3 regions of the Streptomyces sp. NPDC005811 genome follow, and region 2 is predicted to be linked to each of the others. Evidence: riboswitches for the same ligand, from Rfam matches in the RefSeq annotation. Region 2 holds a riboswitch; each other region holds the start of a gene.
The links. A riboswitch is a leader RNA that binds a small molecule or an ion and turns the genes downstream of it on or off. The one in region 2 is predicted to bind thiamine pyrophosphate.

Region 1 (4,811 bases), on a different contig from region 2:
GAGAAGGCCGGCCATCGGCGAAGCGGTCTGCACACCATGCCTCAGTCTCGCTCTGAGTGGCATCCACGAAGTCCAGCCGCTGCCCTGGCGGCAACGTTTGTGACAGGAGCAGCTGCCTGACACCGCATACGCCGAACCCTGATCTGGCATGCCATCGGTTCTCTTCGGGAATGTCCGCGGGCGTGTGGCGTGACGGTCCTCGCGCCCCCTTCGGTTCGCTCACCCTGCGCCCTTTGCCGCCCGGAAAGAGGTCCACGTAGGTGCGCCCGGCTTCGGGGGCGAACTCGGTTTGCTCCTCGGTGTCATAACGCCATCCCCCGAGGTGGCGCAGGAACAGGCGCCCGGGTTCGAGCAGGCGCCAGTCCGCCTCCCTGATCCGCCGTTCCCGATCGTCGTACGCCCATGCGCCCACATGGGAATCACCCCAGGCCACCAGGTGCACTTCGACTGGTGAGGTCTGGCCCTCCAGCCAGTGCACCATCACGTAGGGCTTTCCCACCCGGTCCCGTGCCTCGGCCGCAGCGGGCGAGAGCGGGTGGAGCACGGTCCGGGAGACCAGGTCCCACCCCTCAGCGAAGGACACCTTCACCGTCTGCTCAGCATCCCGCATCATGCCTCCCGAGCCGCACCGATCATGCTCCTGCTGTTTCGAGGAACCATAGGGGCGGCATACGACAACGGCCGACGCTGCCGTGGAGAGCAGTGCGACAGGCGGTACCCGGATCAGTCGACCGCGGGCACCGCCCGAAGCCTCACTCGGCGAGCGGCAGGTACACCCTGTTCCCGCTCGCCGCGAACTCCTTCGACTTCTGGAGCATCCCGTCAGCGATCTCCTCCGGCGACGCCCCCTCAGCCACCGCACCGCCGAACCGCTCTGTGATGCTTTGGCTAATCTTCATCGAGCAGAACTTCGGCCCGCACATCGAGCAGAAGTGGGCCGTCTTGGCCGGCTCGGCCGGGAGGGTCTCGTCGTGGAAGTCGCGGGCCGTGTCCGGGTCGAGGGCCAGGTTGAACTGGTCCTCCCAGCGGAACTCGAAGCGGGCGTCGGACAGTGCGTCGTCCCACTCCTGGGCTCCGGGGTGACCCTTTGCGAGGTCGGCCGCGTGGGCGGCGATCTTGTAGGTGATGACACCGGTCTTGACGTCGTCGCGGTTGGGCAGGCCCAGATGCTCCTTGGGCGTGACGTAGCAGAGCATCGCCGTGCCCCACCAGGCGATCATCGCGGCGCCGATGCCGGAGGTGATGTGGTCGTACGCCGGAGCGATGTCCGTCGTCAGCGGGCCGAGCGTATAGAACGGAGCCTCATCGCAGATCTCCTGCTGAAGGTCGATGTTCTCCTTGATCTTGTGCATCGGGACATGTCCCGGGCCCTCGATCATGGTCTGTACGTGAAAACGCTTCGCGATCGTGTTGAGTTCCCCGAGCGTGCGCAACTCCGCGAACTGCGCCTCGTCGTTGGCGTCCGCGATCGAGCCCGGCCGCAGACCGTCGCCCAGCGAGTACGTGACGTCGTAGGCGGCGAGGATCTCGCAGAGTTCCTCGAAGTTCTCGTACAGGAACGACTCCTTGTGGTGCGCCAGGCACCAGGCCGCCATGATCGAGCCGCCGCGCGAGACGATGCCGGTCTTGCGGTTCGCGGTGAGCGGGACGTACGCGAGGCGCACACCCGCGTGGACCGTCATGTAGTCCACGCCCTGCTCGGCCTGCTCGACGACGGTGTCCTTGTAGATCTCCCACGTCAGTTCCTCGGCCCTGCCGTCGACCTTCTCCAGCGCCTGGTACAGCGGCACCGTGCCGATCGGGACGGGGGAGTTGCGCAGCACCCACTCCCGGGTGGTGTGGATGTTGCGGCCGGTGGAGAGATCCATGACCGTGTCGGCACCCCAGCGGGTCGCCCAGGTCATCTTCTCGACCTCCTCCTCGATGGAGGACGTCACCGCCGAGTTGCCGATGTTGGCGTTGACCTTCACCAGGAACCTCTTGCCGATGATCATCGGCTCGATCTCCGGGTGGTTGACGTTGGCCGGCAGCACCGCGCGCCCGGCCGCGATCTCCTCTCGCACCACCTCCGGAGAAACGCTCTCCCTGAGGGCCACGAACTCCATCTCGGGCGTGATCTCGCCCCTGCGGGCATACGCGAGCTGGGTGACCGCCCGGCCGTCCCGGCTCCGGCGCGGCAGCCGCGGACGGCCCGGGAACACCGCGTCGAGATTGCGCAGTCCACCGCGCGGCGAGGTGTGCTTGATGCCGTCGTCCTCGGGCCGGACCGGCCGGCCCGCGTACTCCTCCGTGTCGCCGCGGGCGATGATCCAGTTCTCCCGCAGCGGCGCCAGGCCCCGGCGTACGTCGGTGTCGGCGAGCGGATCGGTGTACGGCCCGGAAGTGTCGTACAACGTGACCGACTGCCCGTTGGTGAGGTGCACCTGGCGGACCGGCACGCGCAGGTCGGGGCGAGCGCCCTCGAGGTACCCCTTGTGCCAGCCGATGGACGTCCCGCTCTTCTCGCTGGTCGCCTCGGCCGCGTCCGTGTCGGCCGCGTTCTGCGTGAAGGCAGGCGTGCGTGCGTCCTTGTTGGTCATGAGACCTACTCCCTACGCCGGCATTACCCGGTAACAGGTTCGGCGGTCGACGCAGCGGCTACCGTCTGCCGACGTTTCATGTGAAACATCACTCGCTCTGGTGACGTTCCACGTGAAACATCGCGAAGACGGAGGTCAGCGCCCTCTCAGCCCGGTGCTCCGAGCTCCCGCGTGTGCAAAGGTGGCACCACGCTAGCGGTATGTGTGGCGCGGTGAACAGTGGGCCTCTGCCGTTCTTGCGATGATCGGGCGGTGACCACGACACACCAGCCCCCGTATCCGCCCGGCGAGCCGCCTCGCAGGCCCGGCGCCGGTGGCGGCCCTGGTCCCCGACCTGGCAACCCCCCACAGGGCGGGCCCGCCGCCCAAGGGCGTCAGGACGAACGCGACTTCAGCTTCGGCGGCGGGTTCGACCGCGGCGGTCAGGGGGTCGGGCCCGGCTACGGGCAGCGCCCAGGGCCGCATCCCGGGACCGAGCACCACGGGCCTGAGCACCACGGGCCTGAGCACCACCGGTCCGGTCACCCGGGGCCCGGTCGGCAAGGGCCCCAGCCCTCCGGACCCGGATATCCCGGACATCCCGGGCACTCCGAGCCGCCTGAACACCCCGGGCGCGAGCATGAGCACGGCCATGGGCAAGGGCAGCGGCAGGGACCCGGTTCAGCTCCCGGCGGAGACCATGGGCACGGCTCCGAGGACGGTCACACCGGCGGACAGGGCAGCGGTTCCGGAGGCGGACACGGGCATGGGCACAGCCACAGCCACGGTCCGGCCGCCCCGGTCTCCAAGCATCTGCGCAAGGTCATCGGAGCGATCCTCATTCCCTTCGCCGCGGCGGTGCTGGTCGGGCTGGTGGTGCTGTGGCCCGGCGGCGCCCCGGCGCACGAGCGCACCGGCGTCGGCTTCGACCGGCAGACACAGCACGCCACGGTGACCAAGGTCGTCAAGGTGAGCTGCCAGTCGGTGAACGCCTCCGGTGGCACCCCGGTCGGCAACGCCTCCACCGCTGGTTCCTCCGCCGAGCAGCAGACGGACGCCACCTGCAAGAAGGCCACGATCCGCGTGGACACCGGCGACGACAAGGGCCGTACCTTCACGGAGATCGTCCAGCCGGACCAGTCACGGCAGTTGGAGCAGGGCGAGCAGGTCGTGGTCGCCTACGAGCCCTCGGCGCCGAAGGACCTGCAGTACTCGGTCACCGATGTGAACCGCGGGATCCCGATGACGGTGCTGGCCGTGATCTTCGCGGTCGCCGTCGTGGTCGTCGGGCGGCTGCGCGGTGTCATGGCGCTGGTGGCGCTCGCCGCGAGCTTCCTCATCCTGAACTTCTTCATCCTGCCCGCGATCCTTCAGGGCTCGAACCCCCTGCTGGTGGCCGTGGTGGGGTCCAGCGCCATCATGCTGATCGCCCTGTATCTGTGCCATGGACTGTCGGCCCGTACATCCGTCGCCGTGCTCGGCACCCTCATCTCGCTGATGCTGATCGGCTTCCTCGGCTCCTGGTTCGTGGACTGGGCCGCGCTCACCGGCAACACGGACGACAACACCGGCCTGATCCACGGTCTGTACCCGTCGATCGACATGAGCGGTCTGCTGCTCGCCGGCATCATCATCGGCTCGCTCGGTGTGCTCGACGACGTCACGGTCACCCAGACCTCCGCGGTCTGGGAGCTGCACGAGGCGAACCCGGCGATGGGCTGGCGCGGGCTGTACCGGGCCGGTATCCGGATCGGCCGCGACCACATCGCGTCCGTGGTGAACACCCTCGTCCTCGCCTACGCCGGTGCCGCCCTGCCGCTGCTGCTGCTCTTCTCGATCGCGCAGAGCAGCGTCGGCACGGTCGCCAACAGCGAGCTGGTCGCCGAGGAGATCGTGCGCACACTGGTGGGCTCCATCGGTCTGGTGGCCTCGGTGCCGGTCACCACGGCCCTCGCGGCTCTCGTGGTCGCCGCCGACCGCCCGGAACCGGGCAAGGCGGCCGCGGCCGCACCGGTACCGGTACCGGAGATGGCCCCGGTGGGCGCTTCGGCGGCAGGCCCCGGACAGCCGCGCGGCGGCCGGGGGAGACGGCGCAAGCACTGACGTCAGGGGGGCGGGTGCCCGGAAGCGCCCACCCCCTGAAGAAGCGTTCCTGCATGGCCCCACCCCCCTGGCGAAGCGTTACGCCTGCGCCGGCCGTCAAACGGTCAGCCGGTGCTCTGCTCCTCCGCGAGGATCCGGTCCAGCGCCTCG
Region 2 (4,811 bases):
CGGGGGCCGCCCGGCGGGGCGGCCCCTCGTTCCGCGACGAGGCGTACCGCCCGATGGCGCCCGACCAGGCGTCCTTCGGTGCGGAGACGTTCCGCCACGAGACCCCGTCGGCACCGCCCCATGCGGCGGTGCCGCAGAATCCGGAGCCCATGCCCGCAGCCCCACAGCCCGCGCCCGCACCGCAGAAGAAGAGTGCGGGCCGAGACCTGGGCGCGGCCATAGGAGTCGCGGTCGGGCTCGGTGTGGTGATCGTCGCGTCGCTGTTCATCGTCAAGGCCGTGTTCGTCGGCGTGATAGCGGTCGCCGTCGTCGTCGGGCTGTGGGAGCTGACCAGCAGGCTGCAGGAGCGCAAGCAGATCAAGGCACCGCTGGTGCCGCTCGCGATCGGCGGCGCCGCGATGGTCGTCGCCGGGTATGTGCGGGGACCCGAGGGCGCCTGGGTCGCCATGGCCCTGACCGCGCTGGCGGTCCTGGTCTGGCGGATGACGGAACCGCCCGAGGGCTACCTCAGGGATGTCACGGCGGGGGTCTTCGCCGCCTTCTACGTCCCCTTCCTGGCCACGTTCGTCGCCCTGATGCTCACCGCGGACGACGGCGCGCAGCGCGTCCTGGCGTTCTTCCTCCTCACGGTCGTCAGCGACACCGGTGCGTACGCCGTCGGCTGGCGGTTCGGCAAGCACAAGCTCGCCCCGCGCATCAGCCCCGGCAAGACCCGTGAGGGCCTGCTGGGCGCGGTGTCGTTCGCGATGGTCGTGGGCGCGCTGTGCATGCAGTTCCTGATCGACGACGGCCAGTGGTGGCAGGGGCTGCTGCTGGGCCTCGCGGTCGCGGCCAGCGCCACGCTCGGCGACCTCGGCGAGTCCATGATCAAGCGGGACCTGGGCATCAAGGACATGGGCACGCTGCTGCCGGGGCACGGCGGCATCATGGACCGTCTGGACTCGCTGCTGCCGACGGCTCCGGTCGTCTGGCTGCTGCTCGTGCTGTTCGTCGGATCGGGCTGACCGGCGCCGGCCCGTCCACCTTGCCCGCCGGCCCCCGTCCTGATCCCTCAGGACGGGGGCCCGCGGCCTTTACCGGACCGCCCACATAGTGGGACGATTTCCTCTGAAGACCCTTTTCATGGGCAATAACCCCGAGAGGGGGCAGGTGTCATGTCCGGCTTCCGTGAATCGATCGACGTGGACCGCAGCCCCGACGACGTGTGGGCGTACCTCATCGACCCGTCGCATCTGCCCGAGTGGCAGGCGAGCGCGGTGTCGGCCGAACAGCTGGACCCCGGCCCGATCCAGGTCGGCTCCCGGCTGCGCATCACCCGGCACGTGGGCCGCCGGGAGATCCCGATGACCATGGAGTACACCGAGTACGACCCGCCGCACGCCTGGGGCCTGCAAGGCGTCGACGGCCCCGTCCGCGGCCACGTCCACGGCGAGATCACCCCGCTCGACGACGGCCGTCGCTCCCGCGTGACGATGGAACTCGACTTCGAGGGCAAGGGCGTGGGCAAGGTCCTCCTCCCCCTGGTCGTCCGCCCCCAGGTCCGCAAGGAACTACCGATCAACGAACGGCTCCTGAAGAGCCACCTGGAACAGCCGACGCCGTAGGCCTTCCCGCCGCGCGACCGGGGCACCGGATTCGATCTGCGACACTGGTTGGGCCATGCCTAAGCCCGGAGAACTTACTTTTGTCGCGCCGCGCGGAGCCAAGAAGCCGCCGCGGCATCTTGCCGATCTTTCGCCTGCGGAGCGGAAGGACGCCGTCGCGGAGATCGGTGAGAAGCCGTTCCGTGCCAAGCAGCTCTCGCAGCACTACTTCGCGCGGTACGCGCACGACCCGGTGGAGTGGACCGACATCCCCGCCGGTGCGCGGGAGAAGCTGCGGGAGGCGCTGCTGCCCGAGCTGATGACCGTCGTACGGCATCTGTCGACCGACGAGGGAACCACCCGCAAGACGCTGTGGCGGCTGTTCGACGGCACGCTCGTCGAGTCGGTGCTGATGCGGTACCCGGACCGGGTGACGATGTGCATCAGCTCGCAGGCGGGCTGCGGGATGAACTGCCCGTTCTGTGCGACCGGGCAGGCCGGGCTCGACCGGAACCTGTCCAGTGCCGAGATCGTGCACCAGATCGTGGACGGGATGCGGGCGCTCAGGGACGGGGACGTCCCGGGCGGGCCGGCGCGGCTGTCCAACATCGTCTTCATGGGGATGGGCGAGCCGCTCGCCAACTACAAGCGGGTCGTCACCGCGATCCGGGCGCTCACCGATCCCGCTCCGGACGGCCTCGGGCTGTCGCAGCGCGGGATCACCGTCTCGACGGTCGGGCTCGTGCCCGCCATCCACCGGTTCGCCGACGAGGGCTTCAAGTGCCGGCTCGCGATCTCCCTGCACGCGCCGGACGACGAGCTGCGCGACACCCTCGTCCCCGTGAACACGCGCTGGAAGGTGCGTGAGGTGCTCGACGCCGGATTCGACTACGTGGAGAAGTCCGGGCGGCGGCTGTCCATCGAGTACGCCCTGATCCGTGACATCAACGATCAGGCGTGGCGCGGTGACCGGCTCGGGCGACTGCTCCGCGGCAAGCCCGTGCACGTCAACCTCATCCCGCTGAACCCGACCCCGGGCTCGAAGTGGACGGCCTCGCGGCCCGAGGACGAGAAGGCGTTCGTCGAGGCCATCGCGGCGCACGGGGTGCCCGTCACCGTCCGGGACACCCGTGGCCAGGAGATCGACGGAGCCTGTGGTCAGCTGGCGGCCACCGAGCGGTAAAATCTGGCCACGGCATCACGCCATATCGTCATACTCGCGTCTTCATCACACCCACATCTTCATATTCCGACAGGGGAGCGCCACAGCGCTGAGAGTGCGGCAATCGGGCCGCAGACCCTCTGAACCTCGCCCAGGTCATTCTGGGTAGGAAGTTCGGTCATCGCTCAAGCTGTTGTGCCCTGCCCGGGTGTCCCCGGGCGGGGCCGCGTTCTTCCTGGCCAACCCCAGGAGGACATCCAGTGCAACATCCCGTGCACCTCAAGACCCTCGTGGCGGCGACGGTCGGCCTCGGCCTCGTCACGCTGTCCGCATGCGGTGCGGAGTCGTCCGGCACCAAGAGCGCGTCGGACACCAAGACCGTCACCCTCGTCAGCCATGACTCGTGGGCCGTCTCCAAGAGCGTGCTCGCCGACTTCGAGAAGCAGTCCGGCTACCGGGTGAAGGTCCTCACGGACGGCGACGCGGGCCAGGCCGTCAACAAGGCCATCCTGACCAAGGACAACCCGCAGGGGGACGTCTTCTTCGGCGTCGACAACACCCTGCTGTCGCGTGCGCTCGACAACGGTCTGTTCCAGTCGTACGAGGCCAAGGGGCTCGACCAGGTCGGCAGCGCCTACCAGCTGGACTCGGGCAAGCACCGGGTCACGCCGATCGACTACGGCGACATCTGCGTCAACTACGACAAGAAGTACTTCGCCGACCACAAGCTGGCCCCGCCGACGTCGTACGACGATCTGATCAAGCCCGCCTACAAGAACCTCCTCGTCACCGAGAACGCCTCCACCTCCTCCCCGGGCCTCGGCTTCCTGCTCGGCACGGCCGCACGGTACGGCGACGACGGCTGGCAGGGCTACTGGAAGAAGCTCAAGGCCAACGGCGTGAAGGTCGTCGACGGCTGGGAGCAGGCGTACAACGAGGAGTTCTCGGGGTCCGCCGGCGGCAAGAAGGCCGGGGCCGACCACCCGCTCGTCGTGTCGTACGCCTCGTCCCCGCCCGCCGAGGTGATCTACGGCGACCCCAAGCCCAGCACCGCCCCGACCGGCGTCGCGACCGGGACCTGCTTCCGGCAGATCGAGTTCGCGGGGCTGCTGGGCAACGCGAGGAACAGCGCGGGCGGCAAGGCGCTCATCGACTTCCTGATCTCCAAGGAGTTCCAGGAGGACATGCCGCTCAACATGTTCGTCTACCCGGTGGTCGAGGGGGCGAGCGTGCCCGCCGAGTTCACGAAGTACGGGCCCGCCGCCAAGGACCCCGAGACCATGGACCCGGCGAAGATCGCCCAGAACCGCGACCAGTGGGTCACGTCGTGGACCTCGCTCGTACTGAAGTGACCAAGGCGGCCGGACGGCCTTCCGGGAGCGCGGCGCGGCTCGGCCTGATGGCCCTGCCCGTCGCGTTCTTCGGGCTGTTCTTCGCCTATCCCGTCGCCGCGATCGTCGCCCGTGGGCTGAAGGTCGACGGGACATGGGAGTTCGGGCGGATCGTCGACGTCCTGGGCCGGTCGGACATCCGGCACGTCCTGTGGTTCACCACCTGGCAGGCGGTCGCCTCCACCGTGCTCACCCTGGCGGTCGCGCTGCCGGGCGCGTATGTCCTCGCCCGGCTGGACTTCCCGGGCAAGCAGGTGCTGCGGGCCGTGGTGACGGTGCCGTTCGTGCTGCCGACGGTGGTCGTCGGCAGCGCGTTCCTCGCGCTCGTCGGGCGCGGCGGTCTGCTGGACGACCTGTGGGGCGTACGGCTGGACACGACGGTGTGGGCGATCCTGCTGGCGCATGTCTTCTTCAACTACGCCGTCGTCGTACGGACCGTCGGCGGGCTGTGGGCGCAGCTCGACCCCCGCCAGGAGGAGGCCGCGCGGATGCTGGGCGCGTCCCGGCTGCGGGCCTGGCGCACGGTGACCCTGCCCGCGCTCGGACCGGCCGTGGCCGCCGCCGCGCTGATGGTCTTCCTGTTCACCTTCACCTCCTTCGGTGTGGTCCAGATCCTCGGTGGGCCCACCTTCTCCACCCTGGAGGTGGAGATCTACCGCCAGACCTCCGAGATCT
Region 3 (4,811 bases), on a different contig from region 2:
CGCAGTTCGGCGATGGAGTGGTCGACGGCGGTGAGGTGCGCCACCGGGGTGAGGGTGGTGTCGACGACGATCTGCTGGGTCTCCTTGACCGTGGTCGCCCGGGTGGAGCCACCGGCGCCGTACGTCACCGAGACGAAGTCGGGGGCGACCGCCTCGACCCTGCGGAGCGCGTCCCACAGGCTCCGCTCGCCCTTGGGCGTCTTCGGCGCGTAGAACTCGAACGAGTACGTCGTCTTGCCGGTCGCCAGGATGTCACGCACGGTGCGTGCGCGGTCCGTCCTGGTGGATGCGGTTCCGAGGGCCATACGGGCAGGTTAACCAGGGGCCGACGGTCACCCAACCGGATGCCGGATATTTGCCCGAATTGTCGGCCCGTTGTCCACCCATTGGACAGACATCCGGACAGGCGTACGGACAGGCGTACGGGCAGGCGTACGGGCAGACATCGGGACAGGCATCCGGGCAGACGTCCTAGAGCTGGGGTTGGCGCAGCCGCTTCGCGAACTCCGCCGCCGCCGCGCCCGGATCGTCCGCCTCGGTGAGGGCCCGGACGACCACGACCCGGCGGGCCCCGGCCTCCAGCGCCTCGTCGAGGGTGCCGAGGTCGATGCCGCCGATCGCGAACCAGGGACGGTCGGTGCCGAGGGCGGCGGTGTGCCGGACCAGACCGAGACCGGGGGCGGGCCGGCCGGGCTTGGTGGGGGTGGGCCAGCAGGGGCCTGTGCAGAAGTAGTCCACGCCCTCCTGGACGGCGGCGGCCTCGGCCTCCGCCTCGGAGTGCGTGGAGCGGCCCACGAGGACGTCGTCGCCGAGGATCGCGCGGGCCGCGGGGACCGGCAGGTCGCCCTGGCCGAGATGGAGCACGTCGGCGCGGGCGGCGTGGGCCACATCGGCCCGGTCGTTGACCGCGAGGAGCTTGCCGTGCCGGGCGCAGGCCTCGGCGAACACCGCCAGATGCTCCAGCTCCTCGGCGGCCTCCATGCCCTTGTCGCGCAGCTGCACGATGTCGACACCGCCCGCCAGGACCGCGTCCAGGAACTCCGGCAGGTCGCCCTGGCGGGTGCGGGCGTCCGTGCACAGATAGAGGCGGGCGTCGGCCAGGCGGGCGCGAGCGGTGTCGGTCATCGGTGTCCCCCGTGGTGTCGGTACCGGCTGTCTCAGACCGGCTGTCTCAGACGGCGAGCGCCTGAGCGCGGCGCTTCACCTCCGTGCCGCGATTCTCGCTGAGGGCCTGGGCGGGGGTGCCGGGCAGGCTGTCGTCGGGCGTGAAGAGCCACTCCAGCATCTCTTCGTCCGTGAAGCCGTCGTCCCGCAGCAGCGTCAGGGTGCCGGTGAGGCCCTTGACCACCTTGTCGCCGTCGATGAAGGCGGCGGGGATGTGCAGCGCGCGGTTCTCCCCGCGGCGTACGGCGATGAGCTGGCCCTCCTTGATCAGCTGCCGGACGCGGATCACGTCGACATCGAGCATCTCCGCGATGTCGGGCACGGTCAGCCAGGCGGGGACGAGAGCATCGGTCTTTGCGTCAATCTCGGTCACGGGGTCAAGGGTAGGCGCATGTGGGAGCGGGCGGCGATGGGTGCGTGGTCGGGTGCGGGTGAGTGGGGGCTTGTCGCGCAGTTCCCCGCGCCCCTAGGTAAGTGCGGTCGCGGTCTTCAAAGGGCGGCCGGGGTCTGCCAGTGCCGTCGGGTCCATGCGGGTGGCCGATTCGATCAGGCGTCGGCCCTGGGCCAGGTCGCGGGGGCGGCCCACGGCCAGGAGGGCGGTCAGGCGGCCGTCGCGGAGCCAGCAGACGCTCCAGGCCGGGCCCGTCGGGTCGCCGCGCCAGACCAGGCGGTCGGCCGTGGCGTGGTGGCCGGCGTACTGGACGAAGCGGCCGAACTGCTCGGACCAGAAGTACGGGACCGGGTCGTAGACGGCCGGGGGCTCGTCCGTGGCCGCGCCGACGATGTTCGCGGCGACCGTGCGGGGGCCCTGGAGGGCGTTGTCCCAGTGGTGGACGAGGAGACGTTCGCCGTAGCGCGCCGAGGGGAAGGAGGCACAGTCGCCGACCGCGTACACGTCCGGGAGGGAGGTGCGCAGCCGGTCGTCGGCCAGGACCTCGTGGTGGGGGCCCAGGGCGACGCCGGAGCCGGCCAGCCAGCCGGTGGCGGGGCGGGCGCCGATGCCGACGACGACGGCGCCCGCGGGCAGCCGGGTGCCGTCGTCGAGGACGACCGCGCCGGGCTCGACGCGGGCCACGCGCGCGTGGGTGCGCAGGTCGGTGCCGCTGTCGGCGTACCAGGAGGTCATCGGGGCGGCGACCTCGGCGGGCAGGGCACCGGCGAGGGGCCGGTCGGCGGCCTCGACGACGGTGACCGCGCAGCCGGCCTCGCGCGCGGCGGTGGCGAACTCGGCGCCGATCCAGCCGGCGCCGACGACCACGATGTCGTGCGCGGCGGCGAGGACGGGCCGCAGTCGTTCGGCGTCGTCCAGGGTGCGCAGCAGATGGACGCCGGGCACGCCCTCGGCGCCCGGCAGCCGGACCGGTTCGGCGCCGGTGGCGAGGACGAGGACGTCGTACGGGACGGGGCCGGTCCCGGTGTCCACCTCGTGGTCGGCGGGGCGCAGGCCGAGCACCTCGCGGCCGAGCAGCAGGTCGATGCCGAGGCTCTCGAAGTCGACGTCGAAGGCGGAGCCCTCGGCCTTGCCGAGCAGCACGGCCTTGGACAGCGGCGGCCGGTCGTAGGGCTGGTGGGGCTCGGCGCCGATCAGCGTCACGGTGCCGTCGAAGCCCTGTTCGCGCAGCGCGACCGCGGTCTGCACCCCGGCCATGCCGGCGCCGACGACCACCACGCGCCGCCCGGCCCGCCTGTCCTCTTCCCTGCTCAGCTCGCTCACCTGATCACCATAGACACCTGACGATCTGTCAGTCAGTGGTCGTGCTCCGTGACCTGCTCCACAACGCTGGTTCCGCTGCCCTCCTGCGACTCCCAGGACCAGGTCTCCTCCAGCCGCACCCGGCCGTCCGGCAGGGCGAGGACCGTCGAGACGCAGTGTCCCGAGGAGGTCGTGCCGTCCTGCTTGAGCTGGACGTACCGGAAGTCGAGCCGGTCCCCCCTACGGGTACCCACGAGACGGCCTCTTACGACATCACCGCCCGCGTAGTCCGCCCAGATCACGCCGTCCTCCTCGTGGTACGCGAAGCGGGTGCGGGTGCCGACCTGGCCCGGGGCCTGGTCGGCGACGGGGGCGAGGACGAGACCGTCGAGCGAGCGGGGCATGGGGAGAGGGCTCCTTGCGGGCGGGAGGCTCCCTTTACAGGGGCGCGGAAGCACGGGCTAGGGTGTGGCCAACGTAGAGCACTCGCGGGAGCCCGGACGCACCGGGCTGAGAGGGAGGCTGGCCGGCCTCCGACCGTACGAACCTGATCCGGGTCATGCCGGCGAAGGGAGGGGCTGGACGCCCATGTCGCGTACACGTACATCCGACGTCCTCGTCGTGGGGGGCGGGATCATCGGGCTGGTCACGGCGTGGCGGGCCGCGCAACGCGGGTTCGCCACGACGGTGGTGGACCCCGAACCGGGCGGCGGGGCCGCGCGGGTGGCGGCCGGGATGCTGGCCGCCGTCACCGAACTGCACTACGGCGAGCAGACCCTGCTGGGGCTCAACCTGGCCTCGGCCCGCCGCTATCCGGACTTCGCGGCCGAGCTGACGGAGGCGGCCGGACTGGACCTCGGCTACCGCCGGTGCGGCACGCTCGCGGTGGCGCTGGACGCCGACGACCGCGCCCATCTGCGGGAACTGCACGCGTTGCAGGCGCAGTCGGGGCTGGAGTCGGAGTGGCTGACCGGGCGGGAGTGCCGGCGACTGGAGCCGATGCTCGCGCCCGGGGTGCGGGGCGGACTGCGGGTGGACGGCGACCACCAGATCGATCCCCGGCGGCTGGCCGACGCGCTGGTCGTGGCGTGCGAGCGGGCCGGGGTGGTCCTCCACCGCGCCTGGGCGGAGCGGCTGTCCGTGGCGGGCGGCCGGGCCGCGGGGGTCGTCACGGGAGACGGTACGGCCCTGGGGGCGGGGCAGGTGGTGCTCGCGGCGGGGAGTCTCAGCGGGCGGCTGGCGGGGGTGCCGGAGGACGTGCTGCCGCCGGTGCGGCCGGTGAAGGGGCAGGTGCTGCGGCTGACGGTGCCGACCGGGTACGCGCCGTTCCTCAGCCGTACCGTGCGGGCCGTGGTGCGCGGCAGCCAGGTGTATCTGGTGCCCCGGGAGAACGGCGAGCTGGTCGTGGGCGCCACGAGCGAGGAACTGGGCTGGGACACGGCGGTGACGGCGGGCGGCGTGTACGAACTGCTGCGCGACGCGCACGAGCTGGTGCCGGGGATCACGGAACTGCCGCTGACGGAGACGCGCGCGGGACTGCGGCCCGGCTCCCCCGACAACGCGCCGCTGCTCGGGCCGACCGCGCTGGAGGGGCTGCTGCTGGCCACCGGGCACTACCGCAACGGGGTGCTGCTGACGCCGGTGACCGGGGACGCCCTGGCGCATGCCCTGGCCACCGGGGAACTCCCCGACGAGGCCCGCCCCTTCACCCCCCGGCGTTTCGGCGCCGCCGCCCGCTCGGAGCAGCTCGTATGAACGTCCAGGTGAACATGCCGGTGAACATCTCCGTGAACGGGGAGCGGCAGGCGGTCGCTCCCGGTACGGCCCTCGACAGCGTCGTACGGTCCCTGACGGCGGCGCCCTCCGGGGTGGCGGCCGCGCTGAACGAGACGGTCGTGCCGCGCTCGGAGTGGCCGGCGACGGCGCTCCGCGAGGGCGACCGGGTGGAAGTCCT

Region 1: it holds a riboswitch for thiamine pyrophosphate, as region 2 does, so the genes downstream of both, thiC (phosphomethylpyrimidine synthase ThiC) here and ABZ490_RS18690 (thiamine ABC transporter substrate-binding protein) in region 2, are expected to answer to the same signal.
Region 3: it holds a riboswitch for thiamine pyrophosphate, as region 2 does, so the genes downstream of both, thiO (glycine oxidase ThiO) here and ABZ490_RS18690 (thiamine ABC transporter substrate-binding protein) in region 2, are expected to answer to the same signal.

The regions. Positions count from the first base shown of each region.
Region 1 covers NZ_JBEXXK010000007.1:46,412-51,222, forward strand. The annotation lists gene ABZ490_RS09655 (DUF4241 domain-containing protein) at 1-610, opposite strand, end outside; gene thiC (phosphomethylpyrimidine synthase ThiC) at 753-2,579, opposite strand; TPP riboswitch at 2,572-2,760, opposite strand; gene ABZ490_RS09665 (YibE/F family protein) at 2,832-4,661, shown strand; gene ABZ490_RS09670 (SsgA family sporulation/cell division regulator) at 4,766-4,811, opposite strand, start outside.
Region 2 covers NZ_JBEXXK010000016.1:20,761-25,571, reverse strand. The annotation lists gene ABZ490_RS18705 (phosphatidate cytidylyltransferase) at 1-1,004, shown strand, start outside; gene ABZ490_RS18700 (SRPBCC family protein) at 1,155-1,604, shown strand; gene rlmN (23S rRNA (adenine(2503)-C(2))-methyltransferase RlmN) at 1,660-2,766, shown strand; TPP riboswitch at 2,828-2,935, shown strand; gene ABZ490_RS18690 (thiamine ABC transporter substrate-binding protein) at 3,018-4,097, shown strand; gene ABZ490_RS18685 (iron ABC transporter permease) at 4,145-4,811, shown strand, end outside.
Region 3 covers NZ_JBEXXK010000008.1:236,080-240,890, forward strand. The annotation lists gene metF (methylenetetrahydrofolate reductase [NAD(P)H]) at 1-305, opposite strand, end outside; gene thiE (thiamine phosphate synthase) at 472-1,125, opposite strand; gene ABZ490_RS11670 (Rv2175c family DNA-binding protein) at 1,172-1,537, opposite strand; gene ABZ490_RS11675 (FAD-dependent oxidoreductase) at 1,631-2,812, opposite strand; gene ABZ490_RS11680 (hypothetical protein) at 2,911-3,261, opposite strand; TPP riboswitch at 3,336-3,448, shown strand; gene thiO (glycine oxidase ThiO) at 3,446-4,612, shown strand; gene thiS (sulfur carrier protein ThiS) at 4,633-4,811, shown strand, end outside.